DNA from 4 places in the Marinobacter sp. LM1 genome. Region 1 is predicted to be linked to each of the others. Evidence: predicted binding sites of a transcription regulator. Region 1 holds the regulator's gene; each other region holds the start of a gene.
The links. The regulator sigma-54, encoded in region 1, starts transcription at its own class of promoters, with help from an activator protein. The targets are predictions, from matches to a motif close to ANTGGCATNNANNTTGCTNT.
Positions count from the first base shown of each region.

Region 1 (3,893 bases):
GAACAGCAGTGCCAGTTCCTGATCCTTGCGGCCGGCCACGCGCTGCTTGATCATGTCGCGTAGCTCATACATGGAGAGCCCGGTCGTGTTGACGTAAAGATCGGCCAGCTTTGACAGGGGTTCCAGTAATTGCTTTTCGTTGGTGATTGCCTCCCGCAGAGACGTCTTGTCATCGCTCAGCGGATGCTTGCGGCGGGTTGCGTGAAAGCGCTGCAGCAGTGACTGTTCGTCGGCATCCAGGAATATGATTTCAACCTCGACACCGGTCTGCTTCAGTTGCTGGTAGATGGTTTCAAAATTGGCCAGCTCGGCGGACAGGTTACGGGCATCAATACTCACGGCCATTTTTTTCAGCCGGCCGGGCGCTTCCTGGGTGGCCGCCTCTCGGGTCAGCGGGAACAGCAAGCCAATGGGCAGGTTGTCGATGCAGTAGAATCCCAGGTCTTCCAGCACATGCAGAGCCGTACTCTTGCCGGAACCGGATCGGCCACTGACGATAATCAGCTTCATGGGACTGTTTCTCCTTCAATCTGCCTGGCAGCCTGTCCAGATATCAGGCTGATCTCAGTGATTACTCTCCGCCATACGCTGGTAAAGGTTCGCGGCATCTTCACACTGGCGCAGCCGGGCGCAGAAGGTGCTGTCATTGAAGCGCTCCGCCAGCTGGCTCAGTAACTCCAGGTGTTCACTGGTGGCTTCTTTGGGGACGATCAGTGCAAACACCAGATCTACCGGCTGGTTATCGATAGCATCAAAGTCTACCGGCTCCTCCAGAGTCATCAGCACGCCGATGACCCGGTCCAGGCCTTCCAGTCGGCAGTGGGGGATGGCAATACCCTCGCCGATACCGGTGCTACCCAGCCGTTCGCGGGAGACCAGATTGTTGAAGATCTGGGTGTCGCTGAGGATTTCATCCTGAAAGTGAATCCGTTCAGCGATGAACTCCAGCACACGTTTCTTGCTTGAGGCCGGCACCTTACACAGGGTCAGTTCAGGGGCAAGAATATTGTCGATGGTCAGGGATGGCTCGCTCATGGATCGACTGCATGTCCGTAAAAAAAAGGCTGCGGCCGGTTAGCCCCGCCGCAGCTCGTTTCATGAAACACCCGGTAAGGTTCGCGCTTCAGCGACCGCCGTTACCGTGCATCCGGTCTACGTTCTTTTCCTTGTGCTTGAGGATCTGACGGTCCAGCTTGTCGACCAGAGCGTCGATTGCGGCGTACATGTCCTCATTTTCTGCCTTTGCGTGAATCTCACCACCAATCACGTGCAGCGTGGCTTCCGCCATCTGGCGCACCTTCTCGACCTCCAGTGTGACCTGGCAGTTACTGATGTGGTCGAAGTGACGCTCCAGCTTCTCGAACTTGGTGTTGACGTAATCCTTCAGAGCGGGAGTCAGTTCTACGTGATGGCCTGAAATGTTGAGTTGCATAGGCGTCTCCTGTTGTCATACTGCCGGCGTGCTTGCCGGCTTGCGTGCCAGTGCATCTTGCACCGGCGAAAGTTTAAACCAGGCGTTTTCGTTCGTTCGAGGGAGGAATATGCATGGCCTCCCGGTATTTGGCCACGGTACGCCGCGCCACGTTGATTCCCTGTTCCCCTAGCATGGCTGCAATTTTGCTATCGCTCAATGGCTTTTTCGGGGTTTCCTCGGCAATCAGCTTCTTGATCATCGCCCGGATGGCTGTAGACGAGCATTCGCCGCCCTCGGCGGTGCTGACGTGGCTGGAGAAAAAGTACTTCAGCTCAAAAATACCGCGGGGCGTGTGCATGTACTTCTGGGTGGTAACCCGGGAAATCGTGGACTCGTGCATTTCCACCGCCTGGGCAATGTCAGACAGGATCAGAGGCTTCATGGCTTCTTCGCCCTGATCGAGGAACCCTTGCTGGTGTTCAACGATGCGGGTGGCCACTTTCAGCAGGGTTTCATTCCGGCTTTGCAGGCTCTTGATAAACCATTTCGCTTCTTGCAGCTGGTCGCGCAGGTAGGTGTTATCGGCACTGCTGTCAGCCCGGCGGATCAGTGACGCGTAGCTGGCATTCACCCGGATACGCGGAGCGATTTCCGGGTTGAGTTCAACCCGCCAGCGGCCTTCGTGTTTGCGTACGATGACGTCCGGGATAACGTAATCCGGTTCGGCCCGGTCCACGACATCGCCAGGGCGAGGGTTCAGGCTGGTGATCAGGGCCAGTACCTGTTTCAGCTGGTCTTCCTTGAGCCGGCTGCGGCGCAACAGCTGTGCGTAGTCCCGGTTGCCAAGCAGATGCAGGAACTGGGTAACCACCAGTCTCGCCTGGCGCAGCCAGGGGGTATCCGGTGGCAGCTGGTTGAGCTGAATCAGCAGGCATTCCTGGAGATCCCGAGCGAACACGCCGGGCGGGTCGAAGTGTTGCAGGCGGTGGAGTACCGCTTCCACTTCGTCCAGTTCCAACGGGTCTTCTTCGGTTTCGTCCAGCAGGCCTGCGTGAATGTCCTCAATGTCAGACGTCAGGTAGCCGCGTTCATCCACAGCATCCAGCAGTGCGTGGGCAATGGCCTGATCCCGCTCGCTCAGAGGCGTCAGGTTCAGCTGCCACTCGAGGTGATCCTGCAGGGTTTCGGTAGGCGAGTTCCGGGTTTCGAAATCCGATTCGTGCTCGTCTTCGCCTTTGCTGGCCGGAGCCGGGGCAGACTGGTAGATGTCGTCCCAGGCGGTATCCACTGGCAGATCATCGGGAATGTTGTCCGGAATATCGTTCTCGGACGACCAGTCCGGGCCGTTCTCGGTTTCGTCCCAGTCCGGGCTCGCGTCCTGGTGGCTGTCGTCCTGGGTGGTCTCAGAGCCGGAAGCTTCGCTGTGCTCGTGCTCTTCGCGTTCGTCGCCTTCAGCGTGCTCATCGTCCTCGGAGGTTTCCAGCATGGGGTTTGATTCCAGCGCCTGCTGGATTTCCTGCTGGAGATCGAGGGTAGAAAGCTGCAGCAGGCGTATAGCCTGCTGCAGCTGGGGCGTCATGGTCAGACTCTGGCCCAGCTTAAGCTGTAATGAGGCTTTCATAACCATGGCTCAAGATCCATAACTCGTGGGCATCCCGGTTGTTGCTTTGCCGGCGCACAGGCCGAAAAAAATGTTGTACGCTGGTTACTTGCCATTGTCTGTAGACAGTATAAGCAAGTTTTTTGCCGAGTTTACTTGCTACAGATCATCAAAACAATCAGGCCTCGGATAAACCCTGTTTTATCAGGTCAGAGCCGGAACTCGTCGCCCAGATATACTTCTTTCACCTGCTGGTTTGCCAGAATGGCTTCGGCATTGCCGGAGGCAATGATGTGGCCTCCGGAAACGATGTAGGCATTCTCGCAGATGTCGAGGGTTTCCCGAACGTTGTGGTCGGTGATCAAGACCCCGATGCCCTTGTCCCGAAGGTGCCGGATGATGTGCTTGATGTCACTCACTGAGATGGGGTCTACGCCCGCGAAGGGCTCGTCCAGCAGAATAAAGGCAGGCTCCATGGCCAGCGCCCGGGCGATTTCAACCCTGCGGCGTTCGCCTCCGGATAGCGCCATACCCACGCTGTCTCGGATGTGAGTAATATGAAACTCTTCCAGCAACTCTTCCAGCTTGGCTTCCCGTTCCGCCCGACTCATGCCTTTGCGGGTTTCGAGGATGGCCATGATGTTGTCCCGCACGGTCAGTTTGCGAAACACGGAGGCCTCCTGGGGCAGGTAACCGATGCCCTTGCGGGCGCGCCCATGCATTGGCAGCGGGGTGATGTCCTGGGTGTCGATGGTGATCCGGCCGTGATCCGCAGGCACCAGGCCCACGATCATGTAGAAGCAGGTGGTCTTGCCGGCGCCGTTGGGGCCGAGCAGGCCGACAATCTCGCCGGAGCGAATTTCCAGAGAAACGTCCAGC
Region 1 covers NZ_CP114373.1:2,982,894-2,986,786, reverse strand. Annotated here, with positions in the region: gene rapZ (RNase adapter RapZ) at 1-510, opposite strand, end outside; gene ptsN (PTS IIA-like nitrogen regulatory protein PtsN) at 565-1,035, opposite strand; gene hpf (ribosome hibernation promoting factor) at 1,124-1,432, opposite strand; gene OZ656_RS13935 (RNA polymerase factor sigma-54) at 1,506-3,035, opposite strand; gene lptB (LPS export ABC transporter ATP-binding protein) at 3,224-3,893, opposite strand, start outside.

Region 2 (3,893 bases), 570 kb from region 1:
GCTCTCCAAGGGAATTCAGGCTGTTTTCTTCGAGAATGCGCCGAAGCCTGCTCTTTACAAGATACTGTTTGTTATCACCCAGCAGGATGCCGCACGCATCCTGCAGGAACTTTTTAAAGGCTTCGTATTCCTGGGGCGTTATGTCCGCTTTCATTGGATCTCTTCGTGGGTGAAACCATCAGCCGAGCATCAGTGCTGATCAATAATTTCCATTACTCGCTCGGCCAGCTCATCCGGGCTGAATTTCGCCATGAAATCGTCTGCGCCCACCTTCTGCACCATCGCCCGGTTGAAGACACCGCTCAGCGAGGTGTGCAGCATTACATACATATCTTTCAGAGCCGGATCTTCTTTGATTCTGGTAACCAGGGTGTAGCCGTCCATTTCCGGCATCTCAACGTCAGAGATAATCAGAGACAGATGATCATTTGCGCGCGATCCATCCTGAGTTATCTCTTTGAGATACTGCAGTGCTTGCTTGCCATCGTTTTTGGTAACCACTTCCATTCCTATAGCGGTCAGGCAACGCTCGATCTGCCGACGAGCCACCGAAGAGTCATCCACCACCAGCACAGGCAGGTGGCCCGGCACACGTTCGGCACTCCTGGCAACCAACTCCTCCGTAACATCTTCCCTGAGCGGAGAAACTTCTGCAAGAATCTTTTCTACATCTATGATTTCTACCAGCTTATCATCAATCTTCGTCACCGCAGTCAGGTAAACATCCTTTCCCGCACCCTTGGGTGGCGGAAGAATATCCTCCCAATTCATATTCATGATTCTCTCGACACCAGCCACGAGAAAACCCTGCGTTTTACGATTGTATTCCGTAATGATCACAAAGCTTGTAGCTAACTGCTCCTGCGGTATGCCCGCGAGCCCTATCGCCATGCTCAGATCAATAATGGGAATGGTCTCCCCCCGAACATGAGAAACGCCTCTCACCACCGTTTTACTGTTGGGAATCGAGGATAACTTGGGACATTGCAGCACCTCTTTAATCTTGAAGACGTTGATACCGTATAGCTGCTGCCCCCGGAGCCGAAAAAGTAATAATTCCAGCCTGTTCTTACCGACCAGTTGCGTTCGCTGATTAACGCTGTCGAGTACCCCTGTCATGATGCTTTACTCCTGGCGCGCCTTTACCGGCATCAATATTGCTTTGACCTTTGTAAGGTGTTTTCAGGCCTGTCCAAGACAAATCTTTGACGCCTGCAACCTGTTAACGGTTAACGGCCCGAAAACCCGAATCCTTAGCGGATTTCGACAATACACACAGGTAAACACAGCATAGGACAAACCGGTGCGTATGCGAATCATCTTTTTGGCTGCATTGTGTCTATCACTGAGCCCAATCACTCTGTCTTCAGAGAGAACCAGTGCTGAAGCCATCCGTGACGCTGCCCAGACGTTCCTGGCAGAGTGGTCCAGAACCCTTGCTGCCGAGGGCTACACGAGCCGCTACGAAGTTGGCGCTATCGACAGCCGCATCGCCCTTGCTGCCTGCAACCAGGGGCTGAACGCCGAGTTTGCGGGCGATCCGCTACAGACCACCAGCCCGTCGGTCCTGGTTTCCTGCAGTGGTGAGCGCCCCTGGAGAATGTACGTTACCACCAGCGTCGAGGTTCACGGCCCTGCCCTGATAGCAGCCCGTCCTCTGGCGCGCGGCGAACGCCTGACGCCGGACCTGGTCACCCTAAATTCGGTGCAGATCAATGCCAGTCGTCGCGGCGTACTCACCCGCAAAGAGTCCGTTTCAGGCATGATGATGCGCCGCCCGGTGAACGCCGGCACGGTAATGACCCCGGATCTCCTTGAAGCTCCCAACGCGATTGAGCGGGGTGACCATGTTATTATCACCGCGCGCTCAGGCTCATTTTCGGTATCATCTCGCGGTAAGGCACTGGCGAGCGCGGGCGTTGGAGAACAGGTACTGGTGGAAAATCTCCGCTCGTCCCGGACAGTCAAAGCTCGTGCCGTTGGCCCAGGGCGGGTCGAAATTCCGATGTAAGGCGGCAAACAGCAAGAGCGGCAAATGTTTTCCGTTTTGTAACTAAAGTATGGCGCGGATTTGCCGTTAAGCAGATATAAACCCGAATACGCCACTTTCTTGTGGCCCCAGGCAAGCAGGTATTGATATGTCAGTTGACTTAAATGGAATTGGCCCCGGCCAGGTCAACACCACGCGCACGACGGCCGACAAAGCCTCAGGCAATCAAACGTCACAGGCGCCCACAGGCGAGCAAGCCAAGGCCCAGAGCCCCGCTGCCCGTGGCGAAAACGTGAACCTGAGCAATCAGGCGAAAAACCTGAAGCAACTTGAGCAGAAGCTGGGGGACTACCCCGAAATGGACGATGATCGCATCGAACAGATTCGTTCTGCTCTTGAGAACGGCACCTACAAGGTAGATGCCCAGAAACTGGCCCAGAAAATGCTTGAGATGGATAAAAGCATTTTCGGGTGAGTAAAGCATGACTGCACATGAACAGTTGAAAGCGATTCTTCAGGAAGATATCCGCCAGCTTGAGTTGCTGGCGGAAGTACTCCACCAGGAAAAATCCGTGCTCTCCTCTGCGGATATCCAACCCCTCCAGGAAATGACCAGCCGGAAAAACCAGATTCTTGAGGGCATACGCGAACGCGCCAAAAAGAAGATTCACCTGCTGGTGAATATGGGCTACAAGCCCAATGCCGGAGAGCCATCACGCTTCATTCGCTCCGCTGGTATGGATGAGCTGCACCAACTCTGGAAAGAAGCCGACACCCGTTTGCGCGAATGCCAGGCCGTGAATCAGAACAACGGCCGAATTCTTGGCCACCTGCAAAAGCGCCTGTCACGCCTTACCGACATCTTCCGAGGTGCTTCCGCCCAGCAGAAGCTCTATGGTGCCAAAGGCCAGCAGACCAACGTCTCAAGCACCAATATTCTGGCCAGCGCCTGATACACCCATCGCTCACAGACAACGAAATGCCCGGAGATCTTCCGGGCATTTTTCGTTTCAGGGCAAGGTTTTCAACGCGTATAGATGGTCATCTGGGAATCCGGGTGAAAGCGGATATCGCGAATGCTGACATTGCCCATGGGTGGAGTCTGGCCGCCCATCACGCGAATATTATCCATCCGGATTTCCTCGATACGCTCGGGAAATGCCAGCCTCAGGCCTCCGTCTTCCTGTAGCGAGTAGCGAGGCTCTGAGTCTCGGTAATGCACACCCGTAATTGTAAGGTCTGAATCCAGAAAACTGAGCACCGGCACGAATACATTTGCCGCCAGCCTGATCCCTTCCACCACGTCGACATCGGGAGATTCTCCTGAGAGATCGTCCCGGGCGCTGGCGGGCATGGAAGACACGGCCTCCAGGCGCTCCATCAGGCCAATACCGCTTTGTGCAGACACCCCTGACATTTCCTCTTCCGAGAGGGGTGTGAGTCCGCTCCGCTCGTAGAGTTCGCCCGCTCCGGCGCCTATCTGCGCTGCATTGGTGTTGCTGGACGCCAGTGACACCAGGGGCTGAAATGGCAAGGTGACCATGGTAACCAGCGCTGCTGCATTGCGGTAACGCGACTGATGCTTGAGTACGCGGTGGAGTTCCCTCTCTGAGATCCAGCCGGCAGCAATTAACACCTCACCAAGGCGCTGCCCGGTTTCCCTCTGCGCACGAAGCCCTTCTTCCAGCTGACCTTCAGACAGGTAGCCACGATTGATCAGCAACCGGCCAAGCCGGGATTTCTCTTCAAAACCCTGACGGATTCTCACCAGATTCCTCCTGCAGTATCAGTGATCACCGTACAACCCGGCCCGGTATTCAACAGTCAAGTGAAGCGTAGCCCACAACCTCTGAGCGTGCTGTTCTGATTTGCCCTTAATGACGTAATGATCTGTTAAGATCTG
Region 2 covers NZ_CP114373.1:2,411,872-2,415,764, forward strand. Annotated here, with positions in the region: gene OZ656_RS11340 (protein-glutamate O-methyltransferase CheR) at 1-154, opposite strand, end outside; gene OZ656_RS11345 (chemotaxis protein CheV) at 190-1,119, opposite strand; gene flgA (flagellar basal body P-ring formation chaperone FlgA) at 1,304-2,011, shown strand; gene flgM (flagellar biosynthesis anti-sigma factor FlgM) at 2,139-2,465, shown strand; gene OZ656_RS11360 (flagella synthesis protein FlgN) at 2,473-2,943, shown strand; gene OZ656_RS11365 (hypothetical protein) at 3,015-3,758, opposite strand.
Region 2: the regulator sigma-54 is predicted to act here: its motif matches at 1,145-1,164, upstream of flgA (flagellar basal body P-ring formation chaperone FlgA).

Region 3 (3,893 bases), 930 kb from region 1:
ACTTTACATATTGTTTCCAATAGCAAGGAAGGTGGGTTATGGCTGCTATCAAAGTGTTGAGCGTAGGCACCGTGGTGGTTCTGCTCAGCGGCTGTCAGAACTGGCAGTTCAGGGATATTGAGGATTTGCCACCGACAGCCGCGATACCAGAGACGAGCGAACCGGGAAAGGTCGATGTCTGGTATTTTGACGGTATCTCCGGGAACTACGTTCAGGGCATGCTGGACGCAGAGAAATATCCGGATTCGCCCGATGAAATCACTGAACTCACCCAACTACGCCAAGCCACCAGCCGAGCCAATAATTACGGCACACTGATCCGGGGCTTTATCGAGCCCCCCGAAACGGGCGAATACACCTTTTACATCAGTGGCGACGATCAGACACAACTGTGGTTATCTGATTCCCAGAACCCGGACGGTGCGGTTCAGATCGCCTCCACCATGTCCACGCCCCTCGATAATTTCACCCGCTATGCCTCACAAACCTCCGGCGTACAATATCTGGAGGCCGGCAAAAAATATTACTTTGAATTCAGACACAAGGAAGGTGGATGGGACGACCACTTTACCGTTGCCTGGTCCGGCCCCGGCATCTCTCAGCAAGTGATCAGCGGCAGCGCGCTATACAGCTACGCCCAGAAAGCCCCTGACTCGGCCCCCGAGATGACATCCGAAGATGCCTACCATCTGGGCTACCGAATCGGCTACTTTGACGCTGAACAGGGCCTCTCATTCAACAGCCAGTACCCCCCACTTGATGCGGACAGTGATGATCTGTACGACAACTGGGAGATTGTGTACGGGCTGGATCCATCCAATGCCGCCGATTCAAAATCCGATACCGACAATGATCTGCTTACCGCCATGGATGAGTTCTGGGCCAGGACCAATCCCGGCACCGAAGATACTGATAACGACGGGATTCCGGATGGGTACGAATACGCCTATGGCACGGACCCCACCAACCCGGGCGATGCCAATGTAGATCTTGACGGTGATGGCTACACCATCCTGCAAGAGTACCAGGCCGGCACCAATCCCACCGATGCCAGCGACTTCCCTGCCCCCCAGGAAGTGTATGCAACCGGATTCGTCGGCCAGTACTTCACAGGCACCGAGTTTGACAGCTTCGTTTACAGTCAGCGGGATGCGACCGTCGACTTCAACTGGAATAGTGGAAGCCCGGCAGCGGAGCTTCCAAAGGACCGGTTCAGCGTGCGTTGGCAGGGATGGTTCACACCCCCCCACAATGAAGGAACCCGGGACTACACCTTCACCACCACCACGGATGATGGTGTTCGGCTTTTCCTCAACGGGTCTACCGTCATTGATCAGTGGAAGAACCAATCCCCCACCAGCTACAACGCCACCGCGAGTCTCGAAGCAGGGACCCCCGTTGCCATCACCATGGAGTACTTTGAGTTCGGCTGGGGTGCCACCGCACAACTGGCGATTACCGACGCCGCCACTGGAGATGCCATATCCACGACCAACACCGTCCAGCATCTGACATTGGACAGCGAGTTCGCCGAAAGCACCTTGAACGACGGCATCGACGATCTTTACAAACTTCGCTACGGACTCCCCCTGATGCAACCATCAGCCAGCCGGGTGCTTAACGATAGCGGCGTGACGGTTCTTGAGGCTTATCAATCGGGCCTGCACCCGTACACGCTCGAAACCGTATCGGAGCCAGAATCACCGGTCACCAGCCAGCCCGGTGGTACCGGCGATGCCAGCGGCAGTGTGACACTGTCGTGGACGCCTCCGGGCACCAGGGTAGACGGCAGCAGCATTTCGCTGAGCGAAATTGACCGTTACCGGATCAACTACGGACAGGATGCTGCAAACCTGACTCAAACCCTGGAGGTGCCGGCAGGCACAACCTCAACCACGGTTACCGGCCTGGCGCCCGGCACCTGGTACTTTACGATTCAGGTAATCGATATCAATGGATTGAGTAGTGAACCGTCTGATCCGGTAGAGCATCAGGTTAACTAAGTGAGCATTCTGGTTGTCGAGTTATTTTACAACCAAACAGCAGCGGCCAGAAAATTTCATTAATATTCAATGACTTAAAATCTGGCACAAAGCCTGCTTATTAGAGGATGACGTAACGCAAAGACCACTCACTGGAGGAGTGACTCAAATGAAAAAATTGACTCAAGGCTTGGCAATGGCTGCAGCCGTCGGTTTTGCGGGAGTAGCTCAGGCTGCCTATATCGATTCTGTTGCCAATGCAAACGCACCTGGCGCTGTAGCTGAGCAAAGTGTTCCGGGAGACAACGATTACGCCACTCGCGTAGGTGGTACCTGGACAGCGGATGCACCTCTGTACAACGTGGGTGATACCGTATTGTTCGGCCACAACCTGAAATCCACCAGCTCCGATCCGTTCAAGCTGACCTTCACCTACCTGGGTAAAGAAGCGAACGACAACAACCAGTTTTACTGGGGTAACACGCTGGTATTCGATACCAACAGCAATCCTGATGACCAGTTCAGCGCCGTATTCTACGGTGGTCTTGACGCCCTGCTGAACTTCAAGTTCATCAATGGCAGCGGAGTTACCATCAACAACGATGGCGCCAACGGCAGTCAGTTCAACAACATCGCCAAACCGAACTCCAGCACCAACTTCAACCTCTTCTATGTTGAAGAAGATTACTTCGTAATCAGCCTGGACGATGGCTATGTTGGCGATGACAACCATGACGATATGGTGATCGCAGTTCGTGCCACCAAGGTTCCCGAGCCTGGCACGCTGGCTCTGCTTGGCCTTGGTCTCGCTGGCATTGCAGTCCGGATGAAAGGCCGTAAAAAAGCCTGACATCGAGTTCTATGCTACGCTTTAAAAGCCCTGCACTTGCAGGGCTTTTTCATTTCAGGTCAGGTTCATGGATGTACTGATTGTTTATGCCAATAGCGGCAGAGGGCTGCAAAAAGATGCCAGGATACTGGAAGCAGCCCTGCAGCGGCTTGGGCACCAGACCAGGCAGGTTCAACTGCCCCCTACTCCCGTATGGCGTTCCCGCCTTTCAGCTTATCGATTCAAGGCATTAAAACGATTTTGCCCCGGATTTCTCAGCAAACTCTTCTATCGCAGTCAGATCGGCTTACTCAGGCTGCTACGTCCGGTTCAACAGGCGGATCTCGTCATTCACCTCGAGAATGTCTGGATATCTCAATTGGCTGCTGGCCGACACCACTGGCTCATCCCTAACCAGGAATGGTTCATTGAATCGAGAGGTCCCTACCTCAGCTTTACCAACCGTATACTCTGCAAAACACACCACGCGGTATCGATTTTTTCCGCCTTACATGCAGACACCCACTACCTGGGTTTTACCGGCGGTGAAGTTAGCGCTCAAAACGATTCAGAAAGGAAAAACTACGGTTTGGCTTTGCATGTAGCTGGCAACAGTCGGTTCAAGGGCACGCAACGTGTTATGGCATGTTGGCAGAGGCATCCAGAATGGCCAGAACTGGTCGTTGTCTCCCAGCATCTGGACACCACCCCCGCCGCCAATATCAGGGTAGAGAAGAACCTCACGAACAATGAACTGAACACACTCTGGGCCCAGGCCGGTTTCGCGGTACTACCTTCAGAAGTGGAGGGTTATGGCCAGGTACTGGCAGAGGCCATGGCTTACGGCTGTATTACAATAACAACTGATGCACCGCCCATGAACGAGCTGGTTGGGAAGGACAGAGGCTTTCTGGCACACGTGGAAAGAAACCTGACGTTTCGCCTGGGCACCCGTTACCTTGTCTCAGAACACGCTCTGGAGCGGAGCATTCAAGCTGCGATAGACCAGCCACCGGCCACGCTGGCCCACATGTCCAGGCTGGCAATCGAATGGTATTCAACCAATCACGAACAGTTTCTGT
Region 3 covers NZ_CP114373.1:2,052,942-2,056,834, reverse strand. Annotated here, with positions in the region: gene OZ656_RS09625 (PA14 domain-containing protein) at 39-2,003, shown strand; gene OZ656_RS09620 (PEP-CTERM sorting domain-containing protein) at 2,152-2,832, shown strand; gene OZ656_RS09615 (glycosyltransferase) at 2,900-3,893, shown strand, end outside.
Region 3: the regulator sigma-54 is predicted to act here: its motif matches at 2,084-2,103, upstream of OZ656_RS09620 (PEP-CTERM sorting domain-containing protein).

Region 4 (3,893 bases), 480 kb from region 1:
GCGACGCTCAAGCACAGTCTCTCGGGAATCCAGATTCAGATCGGTCTGGAGATTCGTTGTGCGACGGGGCGCCAGATTGTCGGTTTCAATCTGAAGGTCACCACGGATGCCAGACAGGTTGCCATCATCATCAGCGGTATAACCCTGCACCCTCATATTCTGGTTATTAACAACATAGCCTTCTTTATCAATCCCGAACTGGCCAGCCCGGGAGTAACGGATTTCACCGCCATTATTCAGAATAAAGAAGCCATCACCACTGATAGCCATATCCAGGCCGTTATCGGTGAAGCTGATATTGCCCTGACCGAATGACTGCTTTACGTCCTGCACCCGCACGCCGTCGCCAATCGGATTGGTACCGGCACTCAGGAAACCACTGGCGTACAAATCACCGAACTGTACCTTGCTACTTTTGAAGCCGACGGTACTGGCGTTGGCGATGTTGTTACCGGTGACATCCAGATCCACCGAAGCGGCGCGCAGACCACTCAAACCTGTGTTAAATGCCATGACTTATACCTCCTGGTCTGACACCGGATCAGTTGATTTGTTTGACTTCAGACAGCGGAATGGAGCCCATTCCGGCAAGATTCAGAGTAATGGAACCACCCTGCCCCAACGACACACTGTCGACATTGGCGCTCACCATGGTCGCCAACTGCTCCGATCCGGAGGGATAGGAGCCCTGCGCCACAATCGAGTAGGGGCCGGGCGGCAAAGGATTGCCGTTGCCGTCTTGCCCATCCCACTGGAACGAAACCACACCAGCCTGGCTGCTGCCCATATCAATCTGGCGAACTAACTCACCGTTTTGATTCATGACCGACAGTCGCAGCCCACCCGTGGAAGCCGGCACCTGAATGGTGCCAGTTATCTCGCCTTCGCTACCCAGAATGCCCACACTGGAGGGTGCCAGCACGGTTTTGCCCACCATCGCCGAGGCCTGCAAGGCCTGGCTGGACCGGAACTGACCAACCACATCGTCGACACTGCCCGACAGATTCTGCATTTCTTCCAGTGAACTGAACTGGGCCAACTGGGCGATAAAATCGCCGTTGTCCTGCGGCTCCAGTGGGTTCTGATTCTTGAGCTGCGCCAGCATCAGCTCCATAAACGCGTCTTTACCCAGCTCGTTGCCACCAGGGGTCTTGCCCTCCTGGTTCAGTTGGTACTGGCTCAGCACGTCTGAGGCGGCTGCGGAATTCACTGCACTCATGGCTTAATCCTCACTTGTTACTGCTGACCCAGTGTCAGAATTCGCTGCATCATGGATTTGGCGGTGTTCATGACATCCACATTCATCTGAAAACTGCGGGACGACGACATCATGTCCGCCATTTCCTCAACCACGTTCACGTTGGGGTAATAAACGTACCCTTCCTCGTTCGCGGCAGGGTGATTCGGCTCATAGCGCATCTGCAGTTCTGCATCGCTCTCGACAATCCCCTCAACGCGAACACCTGCCCCGGCCCCCTCTTCGGAACCCATACCAAATCCCTGCTGATCAGGGTTCAGCATGGCCTGCTGAATAGCGGCAAACACCGGTTTGCGGGCACGGTACGTTGTATCCGTGCTCGAACTGGCGGTTTCTGCGTTGGCAATGTTAGACGCGGTGGTGTTGAGCCGCAGTGACTGTGCGGTCATGCCGGAACCGGCGATGTCGAAAATGTTACCCAGTGACATGACAATCTCCTTCAATCTCGTACGGACTGCGGCTTATTCGCCCTTCAGCGCCTTGGTCAGGCCGGAAAACCGACTACTCAGGAACTGGAAGCTGGCCTGGTAATCCATGGCGTTGCGCATGAAACGGGTCTGCTCGGCCTGCGCATCCACGGTATTGCCATCAATTGATGGCTGGTGCGGGGTACGGTACAGCAGCTCGCCGTCAGCGCCAGGGCTGGAGGTGTCCATATGACCACTGTGGGTCGTGGTCATACCAAAGCCCGTCATGGAATCCTGCGCCTTCTGCATCATCGCCTGGAAATCCACGTCGCGGGCTTTGTAGCCCGGGGTGTCGGCATTTGCCAGGTTGTTCGCCAGCACTTCGGCCCGCTTGACCCGCGCCTGCAGCGCGTGCTCATGAATACCAAGCGCTTTGTCGAATGTAATAGCCATTACTGCCTCCAGATCTTTGCACCGACCAGGCTGAACCTGTGAACTTGCCGGTTTTGCGTTCTGAAGTGATTAAAGCAAGCAGAGTGCCAGAATTGAAAAAGCCCGCTGTAATGCGGGCTTCGAAGAGGGCTGTCTAATAAATGAGCGGCAAATTCCGGTTAAACGCAACGAGGGCGGCAACGAGTTTCCCCAGGCGGACTTACCGCTGATCGAGGCTCAGACTTGCCAGGGGGAAGTGCGCCCTGGCGCGGCCCACCTTGAGACATACTCTTTGGTATCGGGCCGGGGCACCGATGGTTTCTCACTGGCAACGGTACCGGTATAGAGGAAACCGATAATGGACTCGCCCGGCAGCAGCCCAAGACCGTCATGCAGCGACGGATGATAAGCCACAGGCCCGGTTCGCCACATGGCGCCGTAGCCGGCATCATTCAGCGCCAGGGAGATAAAACTCATACCGGCCGCTGCCGACATTACCTGCTCCACCTCCGGCACCTTCGGATGATGACGGGGCGACGCAATACCGACAATAATCATGGGTGCACGAGCCGGAGCATTCCGGGCCTTCTCACGCTCCTTATCAGAAGCGTCCGGCGGGCAGCATTCAGCAAACAGGTCGCCCAGAGCTGCCAGGCCTTCCCCCTCTACCACGAGATAACGCCAGGGCCTCAACAACGCATGATCCGGGGCCCGGGCCGCGCACCGGAAGGCCTGATCAACCACAGACACCGGTGGTGCCGGTGCCTGCAAACGGGGCTCCGAAGCACGATCCAGAATAAAACGGGTTATCGAACTCATACAGTCTCGCTGTTGATTGGTTGCATGATTTTCGGTTGGGCCGGAAGCGGCCCCGATGAATTGTGAGTTCTACGTAATGCTGTTAATCTTTAGTCGTAGTTCAAACCAACAATTATAAAGAATCGGCAGCATACAATGAGCGACATACTTATCGGAAGGATCCGGTTCTGAAAATGATGAGCGCACCCGCTGAATTACGCAGCGTAACCGGCAATACCGGCAAGCTGGGGCAAGGCGACATCTACGACCACACGGTGGCGATTCCACCGATGCCCGATTACAACGGTCGGATACTGGCCTACACCGCCACCGCCGCCATTATTGTCACGGGTGTCCTTCAGGATGTGTTTCCCCAATTGCTTCTCTGGATGGTGGCTGGCGCTCTGATCTGGCCTCATCTCGCGCACGTGCTTACACGGCGAACCTTCCTGCGACGTTCAGCCCGGATTCGGCAAAAAATGCTGTTCCTCGACTGCATCATCGGGGGCAGCTTTATTGGTTTGATCGGATTAATCGCCATTCCGTCGGTATCGGTTGTCCTGATGCTGATGTTCAGCTGTCTGATCGTGGGCGGCGTCAGGCAATGGTTGTTCGGCACAGCGCTCCTGTCTGCCGCCATGGCCGCCACAGTGGCGGCAACCGGCACCGCCGCCGATCTGGAAGCCCCCCTGCTCACCAGCATCGTCGCCATTTTGGCCACAGGCACGTACATCTGCGTTACCGCCTATTACTCACACCAGCAGGCCCGGGCCCTGCTGCTGGCAAAGACCCAGATTCAGAACCAGCGGGAACAGTCCATCGCCCTGTCCCACAAGCTCTCGAAATACCTGTCGCCTCAGGTCTGGCAGTCCATCTTTACCGGGGAACGGGATGTTCGGCTTGAAACCCAGCGCAAGAAACTCGCAGTGTTTTTCTCAGACATAAAAGGCTTTACTGAACTGTCGGAGGAGATGGAGCCGGAAGCCCTTACCGAGCTT
Region 4 covers NZ_CP114373.1:2,500,057-2,503,949, forward strand. Annotated here, with positions in the region: gene OZ656_RS11730 (flagellar hook protein FlgE) at 1-513, opposite strand, end outside; gene OZ656_RS11735 (flagellar hook assembly protein FlgD) at 542-1,219, opposite strand; gene flgC (flagellar basal body rod protein FlgC) at 1,237-1,686, opposite strand; gene flgB (flagellar basal body rod protein FlgB) at 1,720-2,118, opposite strand; gene OZ656_RS11750 (nitroreductase) at 2,335-2,916, opposite strand; gene OZ656_RS11755 (adenylate/guanylate cyclase domain-containing protein) at 3,090-3,893, shown strand, end outside.
Region 4: the regulator sigma-54 is predicted to act here: its motif matches at 2,190-2,209, upstream of flgB (flagellar basal body rod protein FlgB).